Sagittula sp. P11: one gene and its partner. The protein of the gene in region 2 interacts with the protein of the main gene of each other region in a pairwise test. Links are inferred from orthologs where the notes say so. Each region holds a gene or a part of one and is shown on either strand. Other genes may lie near its edges.

What was found. The genes of interacting proteins can lie anywhere in the genome.
Region 1: the proteins of thrS (region 2) and rplA interact in binary tests that used the Escherichia coli proteins (3 or more experiments, as listed by UniProt). The link is inferred for Sagittula sp. P11 from one-to-one orthologs.

What each region holds. Positions count from the first base shown.
Region 1 is NZ_CP021913.1:1,655,652-1,659,867, forward strand. Bases 1,489-4,216 are described here. They hold rplA (50S ribosomal protein L1), read right to left. Parts: upstream 3,338-4,216; coding sequence 2,639-3,337; downstream 1,489-2,638. Other genes in these bases: CDO87_RS08105 (DUF4105 domain-containing protein), read right to left, coding at 1,642-2,493; rplK (50S ribosomal protein L11), read right to left, coding at 3,343-3,795; CDO87_RS08120 (LysR substrate-binding domain-containing protein), read right to left, coding at 3,993-4,216. Outside these bases: CDO87_RS08090 (GGDEF domain-containing protein), read left to right, coding at 1-308; rplL (50S ribosomal protein L7/L12), read right to left, coding at 390-770; rplJ (50S ribosomal protein L10), read right to left, coding at 843-1,361. UniProt on the Escherichia coli protein: One of the primary rRNA binding proteins, it binds very close to the 3'-end of the 23S rRNA. Forms part of the L1 stalk. It is often not seen in high-resolution crystal structures, but can be seen in cryo_EM and 3D reconstruction models.
Region 2 is NZ_CP021913.1:423,843-429,756, reverse strand. Bases 1,356-4,293 are described here. They hold thrS (threonine--tRNA ligase), read right to left. Parts: upstream 3,847-4,293; coding sequence 1,864-3,846; downstream 1,356-1,863. Other genes in these bases: CDO87_RS02090 (MFS transporter), read left to right, coding at 3,975-4,293; CDO87_RS02100 (DUF2282 domain-containing protein), read right to left, coding at 1,356-1,614. In the rest of the region: CDO87_RS02110 (DNA-binding domain-containing protein), read right to left, coding at 1-410; CDO87_RS02105 (DUF692 family multinuclear iron-containing protein), read right to left, coding at 407-1,255; more of CDO87_RS02100, read right to left, coding at 1,315-1,355; more of CDO87_RS02090, read left to right, coding at 4,294-5,222; CDO87_RS02085 (DNA-3-methyladenine glycosylase I), read left to right, coding at 5,255-5,914. UniProt on the Escherichia coli protein: Catalyzes the attachment of threonine to tRNA(Thr) in a two-step reaction: L-threonine is first activated by ATP to form Thr-AMP and then transferred to the acceptor end of tRNA(Thr). The rate-limiting step is amino acid activation in the presence of tRNA.

The DNA.
Region 1 (4,216 bases), 1.2 Mb from region 2 along the record:
TCGGCGACGCGGTCCTGCAGGCCGTCGCCCGGCGCATCACCACGGCGGTGCGGGAAAAGGACATCGTCGCGCGCCTCGGCGGAGAGGAGTTCGTCGTCGTCATCAACGACCCGCGCACCGATCCGGAGGACGTGGCCGACCGTTTGCTGACCTCCATCGGCAGCACGCCTGTCGCGGGCATCGCCGTGACCGCCTCCATCGGAGTGGCCGACTATCGGGGCGACGCGCAGCAGGCGCTCATCAATGCCGATATGCGCACCTATGCCGCCAAGCGGCAGGGCAAGAACCGCTACTGCATCGGCACCTGATCCGGCCCGGCAGGGCACCCCGCAAAAAAACAAGCGCCCCCGGATGGGAGCGCTTGCCGTAAACCAGTCGTGAGACGGGAATTACTTGATCTCGACTTCGGCGCCTGCCTCTTCGAGCTTCTTCTTGAGTTCTTCGGCTTCGTCCTTGGAAACGCCTTCCTTGACGGCCTTGCCACCGGCTTCCACCAGTTCCTTGGCTTCTTTCAGGCCCAGGCCGGTGATGCCGCGGACTTCCTTGATCACGTTGATCTTCTTGTCGCCAGCGGACTTGAGGATCACGTCGAACTCGGTCTTTTCTTCTTCGGCTGCCGCGCCTGCGTCGCCTGCCGGGCCAGCCATCATGACTGCGCCGCCGGCGGCCGGCTCGATGCCGTACTCATCCTTGAGGATGGTCTTCAGTTCTTGTGCTTCGAGCAGGGTCAGGTTGACGATTTGCTCAGCAAGTGCTTTGAGATCTGCCATTTTGAGACTCTTTCAGATTTAGATATGGGTTCCAACGTCAGGGAGCATTCCCTACGCAGGTCGAAAGGTTGCTTACGCCGCCTCGCCCTTTTCCTCGATGGTGGTGAGGATGGAGGCGATGTTCGATGCAGGTGCGCCAATGGCGCCGGCGATGTTCGATGCGGGTGCGCCGATGCAGCCGACGATGGAAGCAATAAGCTCATCGCGCGACGGCATTTTCGACACGGCCTCGACACCGGCACGGTCCAGCGTGGTGCCACCCATGGCGCCACCAAGGATCTCAATCTTCTTGTTATCCTTGGCGAAGTCTTCGATGACCTTGGCCGCTGCGACCGGGTCCTCGGAGAAGGTAAGCACCGTCATGCCGTCCAGATACTTGGCGATCCCCTCGGCGGGGGTGCCCTGGACAGCAATCTTGGCGAGCTTGTTCTTGGCGACACGGACCGTTGCTTCACCAGCGCGAGCGCGGTTACGCAGATCCGTCATCTCTGCAACCGTGAGACCCTCGTAGTGGGCAACCACCACGACGCCAGAGCTTTCGAAGATCTGGCCGAGTTCCTCGACCAATTTCTCTTTCTGGGCTCTATCCACAGTTTCACTCCAGTTGTTGGAGGGCGGACCCTCCGGCTCTCAGTCGACCGGGTGTCCCCGATCACAAAGTCCGAATGAGGGTCGACGCATCCTGTGGGCCCGACGCAGAAGCGCGGGGCTGAAAAGATGTCTCTTCCCGTCTCAGGCAGGAATTACCGGGGCCATTTCAGGAAATGGAACCAACCCACCGTCTCGGACGAATTGCGGCGCCGAATACGAATCGCATCCGGCACCGCGAGGCCTGCATTAGCACCGGCCATTATTTCTTGCAATCATTCAATCAAATCCCGCCGCGCATCCGTTCGCGCAAGGCGACACTAAATTCCGCCGGGTCCTTTATCCCGTAGAGCTCCCGCACCAGCGGAGAGATCAAGGCCCGTTCCTGCGTCGCCTCGAACCCGCCCATGTCCGCCAGCATTCCCTGCTCGTACAGAAAATCGTCGGCGTAGCCGGTCAGCACCCATGACTTGTCGAAGGGCACCACCCCGCGCTTTGTCCGGTTCACCGCCCGGGCCAGCACGTTGGTGCAGTTGGAAAACAGCGTGTTGTACCAGCGCGGCTCCGTCACCAGTTCCTCGCTCTCGCGCAGCATCGCCTTTAGCACGGCGCGCTGCTGCTCGATGGGGATCGACAGCGGGTAGAGGTACAGCTGATCGCCCGCCCAGAACTCCGAATTGCCGAACATGTCGCGCTCGGTCGTCCAGACAAAGAAGTACTCGAAGACCGGCAGCACGGCGGCCAGCGGCGCGTTGTAGCTCTCGCCCTCTTCGCGCCGCGCCTCGACGGAGGCGACATAGGTCTTCCCGTCGCGAAAGCGGAAGGACAGCATGGTGTGGGCGATGGCCTCGCTGCCGGTGAACGGCTCGACCACGAAATAGGCCTGCTCCAGCTCCTCGGGGACGAGGGTCGCGTTGATCCAGGCCTCGCGCGCGACGCTGCCGTCGGGGGCGTAATCCCAGTTGCGGATATTGCGGATCACCGCCGCCTCCTCTCCGGCAGAGACCAGCGGCAGACGGCTGTGATCGGCGCGCCAGTCGCGGTCGTGCGACGGCAGCAGAACCACCCACGGCAGGTAGAGGACCACGGCGATTGCGGCCACGGCGATGGCGAAAACCTTGAGAACGCGCTTCATGCCGCCGTCTTACCGCGCCGCCGGGAAACGGCAAAGGCGGGATACCCTGACCCTGCCCGCCCCCTCCTGACAGCCCCTTCGGACAGTCCCAAAGAAAAAGGGCGCCCCGGCGGGACGCCCTCCTTCAATTCCTGGAGCGGTCGGCTCAGTTGCCGGTCGCGTTCGACACGTCGACGGTGACGCCCGGGCCCATGGAGGAAGACAGCGAGATCTTCTTCATGTAGGTGCCCTTCGCGCCCGTCGGCTTGGCCGCGGACACGGCGTTCACGAACGCGCGGATGTTCTCGGCCAGCTTGGCCTCGTCGAAGGAAACCTTGCCGACACCTGCGTGCACGACACCGGCCTTCTCCGCCTTGAACTGGACCTGACCGCCCTTGGCTGCCTCGACGGCTTCCTTGACGTCCATGGTCACGGTGCCGACCTTCGGGTTCGGCATCAGGTTCCGCGGGCCGAGGATCTTGCCCAGACGACCGACGATCGGCATCATGTCCGGCGTCGCGATGCAACGGTCGAACTCGATGGTGCCGCCCTGGATGGTTTCCATCAGGTCTTCGGCGCCGACGATGTCCGCACCGGCTTCCTTCGCCTCGTCAGCCTTCGGGCCACGTGCAAAGACTGCCACGCGGACGGTCTTGCCGGTGCCGTTCGGCAGGCCGACCACGCCGCGGACCATCTGGTCGGCGTGACGCGGGTCGACACCGAGGTTCATCGCGATTTCCACGGTCTCGTCGAACTTCGCATTGGAGTTCGACTTGATCAGGGAAACGGCTTCCTCGACGGTGATGTTTTCCTTGCCTTCGAAGGCTTCGCGGGCTGCACGGGTGCGCTTACCAAGTTTTGCCATGACGATTACCCTTTCACCTCGATGCCCATCGACCGGGCGGAGCCCAGGATGATCTGCATTGCCGCTTCGACGTCGTTCGCCGAAAGGTCCTTCATCTTGGCTTCGGCGATCTCGCGGACCTGCGCCACGGTGACGTGTGCGATGGTCTCACGGCCCGGCTTCTCGGCACCGCGGGGGCGGTTACGCTTGCCCACGGGCTTCAGACCGGCGGCCTTCTTCAGGTAGTAAGACGCGGGGGGCGTCTTGATGTCCATCGTGAAGGACTTGTCCTGGTAGTAGGTGATCACGGTCGGGCACGGCGCGCCGGGCTCCATTTCCTGCGTCTTGGCGTTGAACGCCTTGCAGAATTCCATGATGTTGATGCCGCGCTGACCCAGCGCCGGACCGACCGGCGGGGAGGGGTTGGCCTTGCCTGCAGGGATCTGCAGCTTCATCTTGCCGGCGAGCTTCTTTGCCATCGGCTTTCTCCTTTTCCATCTCCCCCGCGACGCGTCGAAGGGGCTTCTTGTGGCGTGGTCAGGTCCGGATCTCGCGTGACCCTCGCCTCCCACGGTGGATTGCGCGCAACCTGACGGTTCCGCAGCAACAGGGGCGCCGCATATAACCTCGGCGGCGGTTTGGCAAGTGATTCCGAAGGGCGGCCTGCCGTCGCGCGCTATTCTGCGGCAGGACGGGCCAGCAGCGGTGCACCGTCCCGCTCCATCTCGGCAAAGACCCAGTCCCGGAAGCTCCGGATCATCGGATCGTCGGCCCGCGCCTCCGGATAGGCGACAGAGTAGATCGTGACCGGCAGCGTCACCGTGTCGAACAGCCGCTCCAGCCGTCCCGCCTCCAGCGTTCCGCGCACCATCATGTCATAGGCCAGCGCCACGCCCTGCC
Region 2 (5,914 bases):
TCGTGCATGTTCTGCAGGGCGGACGGGTCGATCGGTGCACGATCAGCGGCGTGATAGCTTTGCCGTAACGCCAGCTCCAGCCGCGCCACGTCCGGCAGGTAGCCAATGTGGGCAAGTGGTTCGAACCCCTCGAGGAACTCGGGAAAACCCTGTCCATATGTCATCATAAGCGGCGATGCAGGCGGATGGGCGCGCAGGAACAACCCGGCCACATGGGCGAAGTTCTCCTCCCCGATCAGCCGGGCACAGGCGGGGAAACCCGCGGCCAGGGCTTCGCGCAGGGAGACGGCCACGTTGTTGCGGTAGACGTCGTAGCGCCGGCCTGCCGGGCGGCCAGTGCCGTCGGTCAGCCTCTCCGGAACGGGCCGGGCGGGGTCGAGCAGGGCGGTGTGAAAGGCGGCCTGACTCATGGTGTCACCAGTGCGATGGCCTGTTCCACGCGCGCTGCCTCCGCGGCGAGAACGGGCCAGTCGGGGACATCGGTGTCCCATTCCACCAGCACCGGGCGCGGGCCGGAGCGCTGCAGCGTCAGGTCGAGCAGGGCCCAGACCGGATCGGCAATCGGCGCGCCATGGCTGTCGATCAGCAGGACCGCGCCGCGGTCGTCCGTGTCGGTGTCATGCCCCGCCACATGGATCTCACCCACTGCTTCGAGCGGGAAGCGGTCGATGTAGTCCTGCGGTGCGTAGCCGAGGTTGGTGGCCGAGACGAAGACATTGTTCACGTCCAGCAGCAGCCCGCAGCCGGTGCGGCGGGCGATCTCGCGAAGGAAGGCGGGCTCCTCCCATGTGCTGTCCTCGAAAGCGAGGTATGAGGACGGGTTTTCCAGCAGCATCTGCCTTCCGAGGACCTCCTGCACCTCGTCGATATGGCGGCACACGCGGTTCAGCGTAGCATCGGTGTAGGGCAGGGGCAGCAGGTCGTTGAGGAAGGCGCCGTCGTGGGTCGACCACGCGAGATGTTCGGAGAAGCTGGCTGGGTCGAGCCAGCCCAGCAGGTGTTTCAGCCGGGCAAGGTGGTCGCGGTCCAGCGGGGCCTCGCCGCCGATGGAGAGGCCGACACCGTGCACGGAGATCGGGAACCGTTCTGACAGGACGCGCAGCTGCGCCAGCGGGCGGCCGCCATCGCCCATGTAGTTCTCGGCATGGATTTCGAGCCAGGTGACCGGGGCGGGATCGGACAGCAGGTCGGCGTAGTGCTGCGGCTTGTAGCCGACACCGGGACGGGCAGGGAGGGAGCGGGGCGTATCGAACATGGCGGTTTTCCGGGAACTGGAGGCGGGCCGGGGGGCAAGTCCCGGCCCGCAGGACGGGATCAGGCCTCGGGGATGTCCCGCTCAAGGGGTTCGAGCGAGCCCATGCGCGCCATCCCGTCCATTCCGGCCGGCAGTTCGATGTCCATGCAGGTGCCGGCCTCGACCAGCGTCCATGCGTTGCCCTGGTAGTCGACCTTGGAGGTGCCGGCGCAGGTGGTGCCGGGGCCTGCCGCGCAGTCGTTCTCGCCGGCAAGGGACACGCCGTAGCATTTTTCCTGCTCCTGCGCGGCCACGCCGGTGGCGGCGAACGATGCGGCTATGACGCCTACGAGGGCTGCGGTCTTGAGGGTGGAGGACATGTCTTTTCCTTTCGTCAGACAGTATTCGGTTGTTTGCTTGACCGTGGTCCGGCGGTCCTGCCGGTCGGTGCCCCAAGCCTGACGCGGCGTCCAGCCGCAGGCCATTCACGCAGCCGTGCATCACGCCCGTGTCAGGGCACGTCATGGCTGTGTGACACTGCGCAGCCGCAGAAACCGAGTGAAATCAGGGAAACGAAAAAGGGCCCCGAAACAATCGGAGCCCTTTACGTTGTCGGTTCTGACGTAATGTTACAGCAGATCGGGCGGCGTCGCGCTGCGCGACAGCTCGCTCACGATGTCCGTCAGCGATGTTACAGAGGTCTGCTTCTCGCCGAGGCGGCGCACAGTGACCGTCCGCTCCTCGACTTCGCGGTGGCCGATGGCGAGGATGACCGGAACCTTGCCCACGGAATGCTCGCGGACCTTGTAGTTGATCTTCTCGTTGCGGATGTCGGCCTCCGCACGCACACCCGCCTTCCGCAGCTGCTCCGTCACTTCCTGCACGTAATCGTCCGCCTCCGAGGTGATGGAGGCGACGACGACCTGACGCGGGGCCAGCCAGAACGGCAGCTTGCCCGCGTGTTCCTCGATCAGGATGCCGACGAAACGCTCGAACGAGCCCAGCGTTGCCCGGTGCAGCATGAAGGGTCGCGTCTTGTCGCCGTTGGGGGCGATGTAGGACGCGTTCAGCCGCTCGGGCAGGTTGGGGTCGACCTGGAAGGTGCCGCACTGCCAGACCCGGCCGATGGCGTCGGTCAGGTAGAAGTCCAGCTTCGGCCCGTAGAAGGCGCCGTCGCCGGGTTCCAGCGTGTAGGTGCGGCCGGTCTTGCGGATCGCCTCTTCCAGCGCGTTCTCGACGTAGTCCCAGCTTTCCTCGGTTCCGACGCGCTTTTCAGGGCGCGTGGCGAACTTGATCTCGAAGGTCGGGAAGCCGAGCTCGCGGTAGATGTCGGCCAGGAACTCGATGAAGCGCGCGCATTCATCCTCGATCTGGGCCTCGGTGCAGAAGATGTGCGCGTCGTCCTGCGTGAAGCCACGCACCCGCATGATCCCGTGCAGCGCGCCCGAAGGTTCGTACCGCGCGCACGAGCCGAACTCGGCCAGCCTCAGCGGCAGGTCGCGGTAGGACTTGAGGCCCTGATTGAACACCTGCACGTGGCACGGGCAGTTCATCGGCTTCAGCGCGTTGATGCGCGTCTGCTCCTTGTTCTTCGAGGAGGCATCGTCGTTCTCGCCGTCGCGGGACTCGTCCACCTCCACGATGAACATGTGGTGCTGGTACTTGTCCCAGTGGCCCGAGGCCTCCCACAGCTTGCGGTCGACGACCTGCGGCGTGTTGATCTCGTGGTAGCCGCCTGCGCGCTGCTTGCGGCGCATGTAGTCCTGCAGCGTGGTGTAGATCGTCCAGCCGTTCGGGTGCCAGAAGACCTGGCCCGGCGCCTCTTCCTGCATGTGGAAGAGGTCCATCTCGCGGCCCAGCTTGCGGTGGTCGCGCTTTGCGGCCTCCTCCAGCATATTGAGGTGCTTCTTCAGGTCGTCGCGGTTCTTGAACGCGACGCCGTAGATCCGCTGGAGCATCTGCCGCTTGCTGTCGCCGCGCCAGTAGGCCCCCGCCACGCTCATCAGCTTGAAGGCGTCGCCGGGCACCTGCCCGGTGTTCTGAAGGTGCGGCCCGCGGCAGAGATCCTGCCAGTCGCCGTGCCAGTACATGCGGATCGGCTGACCGTCGTCGGGGATCGCGTTGACCAGCTCGACCTTGTAGTTCTCGCCGGTCTTTTCGTAATGCGCGATGGCATCGGCGCGCGACCAGACCTCCGTCCGGACGGGGTCGCGGGCGTTGATGATCTCCTTCATCTTCTTCTCGATGAGGCCGAGATCCTCGGGCGTGAACGGTTCGGCGCGGTCGAAGTCGTAGTACCAGCCGTGTTCGATGACGGGGCCGATGGTGACCTTCACGTCGGGCCAGATCTCCTGCACGGCGCGCGCCATGATATGCGCGAGGTCGTGGCGGATCAGTTCGAGCGCCGGGCCGTCGTCGGCCAGCGTGTTGATCGCGATGGCGGCGTCGGTCTCGATTGGCCACTGAAGATCGTAGTGCGCGCCGTCCACCTGCGCGGAGATCGCCTTCTTGCCAAGGGATTTGGAAATGGAGGCCGCGACTTCGGCAGGCGTCACGCCCTTGTCGAAGTTACGTTGCGAGCCATCTGGGAAAGTCAGGGAAATCTGGGCCATCGGCCATGTCTCCTCGTCGGTTTGGCGCCCACGGAACGCCCGGTTGCGGGTTATGTCGTGCGCTCTCCATGCCGCTGGCGGACAGGGCTGTCAACCGCAGACGCGTACCCGAGAAGGATGGACGACGCATGAGTGACAGCAGCACCGAAGTGTACAACCGGTTGACCGGGGCCGACGACGCGCCCGACCGGGAGGGCCGCAACGGTCTGAAGCACATGATCAGCCTGAGCATGACGAAGATCGCCGATGGCCTGATCGACCCGAAACTGGTGCTGAGCTGGCTGGCGGGCAGCCTCGGAGTGCCTGCGGCGATCACCGGGGCCTTCGTGCCGATCCGCGAGGCCGGCGCGCTTTTGCCGCAGATCGTCATGGCGGGACGGGTTGAGGCGATGCGCCGCCGCAAGTGGGCCTGGGTGGCTGGATCGGTCGGGCAGGGCGCCATGGCCGCGTTGATCGCGCTGGCGGCGCTTTTCCTCGAAGGGCTGGCGGCGGGCCTCGTGATCGCGGGGGCGCTGGTGGTGCTGGCGGCCAGCCGGGCGCTCTGTTCGGTCAGTTACAAGGACATCCTCGGCAAGACTGTCCCCAAGACACGTCGCGGGGCGGTGACAGGCGTTGCGGGATCTGCGGCCTCGCTCGCGGTGCTGGCCTTCGCGGCGCTGCTGATCTTCGGCATCGGGCAGGAGACGACGCCGGTTGTGATCGCCATCGCGCTGGCCGCCGTGCTGTGGCTGGGGGCCGCGGCGCTGTTCTCCTCGCTGGAGGAGAAGCCGTCAGAGGATGCGGGATCTGGCCCGGCCATCAACCTCGCGCCACTGAAAGAGGACCCGCAGTTCCGCCGCTTCATCGCGACGCGCGGCGCGCTGACGGTGACCGCACTGGCGCCGCCGTACTTCGTTCTGCTGGGCGGCGGGCAGGGGGCCTTGCAGGGGCTGGGTGCGCTGCTTCTGGCGTCCTCTGCCGCGTCCTTCGTCTCGAGCTATGTCTGGGGGCGGCTGGCAGACCGGTCGTCGCGCTGGGTGCTGGCGCTGTCGGGCTTCGTCGCGGCGGTCTTCATGGCACTGGCAGTGGGTGCCGAGTTCGCCGGGCTGACGGAAACCGTCTGGGTCGTGCCGCTGGTGCTTTTCGGGCTGATGGTCGCCTATCACGGCGTGCGGCAGGGACGGTCGACCTACCTGGTCGACATGGCGCCGAAGGACGCGCGGTCATCCTATTCCGCACTGGCCAACACGCTGATCGGGACGCTGCTGCTGATCGTCGGCGCACTGGGCGGGGCGCTGGCCGCGCTCGGCCCGCAGGTCGCGCTGGGGGGCTTTGCGCTGCTGTCGCTTTGTGGCGGTATGCTGGCGCTGGGACTTGACGAGGTGGAGCGCACCTGAGTTTCCTGTCCCGGTCGACCGGCGGGGGCATCATGCGCACATTCGAAGAGATCCTTGAAATCGCGGCAGAGCGGAAGGGCGGCCGGGAGGTCGTGCTGGCCGACATGCCGGAGGTGAAGTCCGCAGACGCGCTGGCCGCGATCCCTGACGACCGCTGGCTTGCGCGCATGGCGCAGGGCATCTTCAGTGCCGGGCTGAACTGGAAGGTGGTGGAGAACAAGTGGCCGGGCATCGAGGAGGCCTTCCACGGCTTCGACACCGCCCGCGTCGCCCACATGTCGGAGGACTGGTTCGACGAGCTGATCGCCGACACGCGCATCGTCCGCAGCCCGCCGAAGGTACGGGCCATCCAGCAGAACGCGGTGATGATCCGCGAGATTGCCGAAAAGCACGGCTCTTTCGGGCGCTTCGTGGGGGACTGGCCGACGGAGGATTTCGCCGGCCTCCTGCAATGGTTGCAGAAGGAAGGATCGCGGCTGGGTGGATCAGGCGGCGCCTACATGCTGCGGATGATGGGGCGCGACAGTTACATCCTTTCCGGTTCGGTCGTGGCGCGGCTGAGTGCCGAGGGTGTGGTCGACAAGGCGCCCTCTTCGAAGAAGGCCTGGGCTGCCGTGCAGGAGGCCTTCAACACCTGGCGGCAGGAAAGCGGTCAAAGCCTGACGGCGATCTCGCGCGTGCTGGCGCAAAGC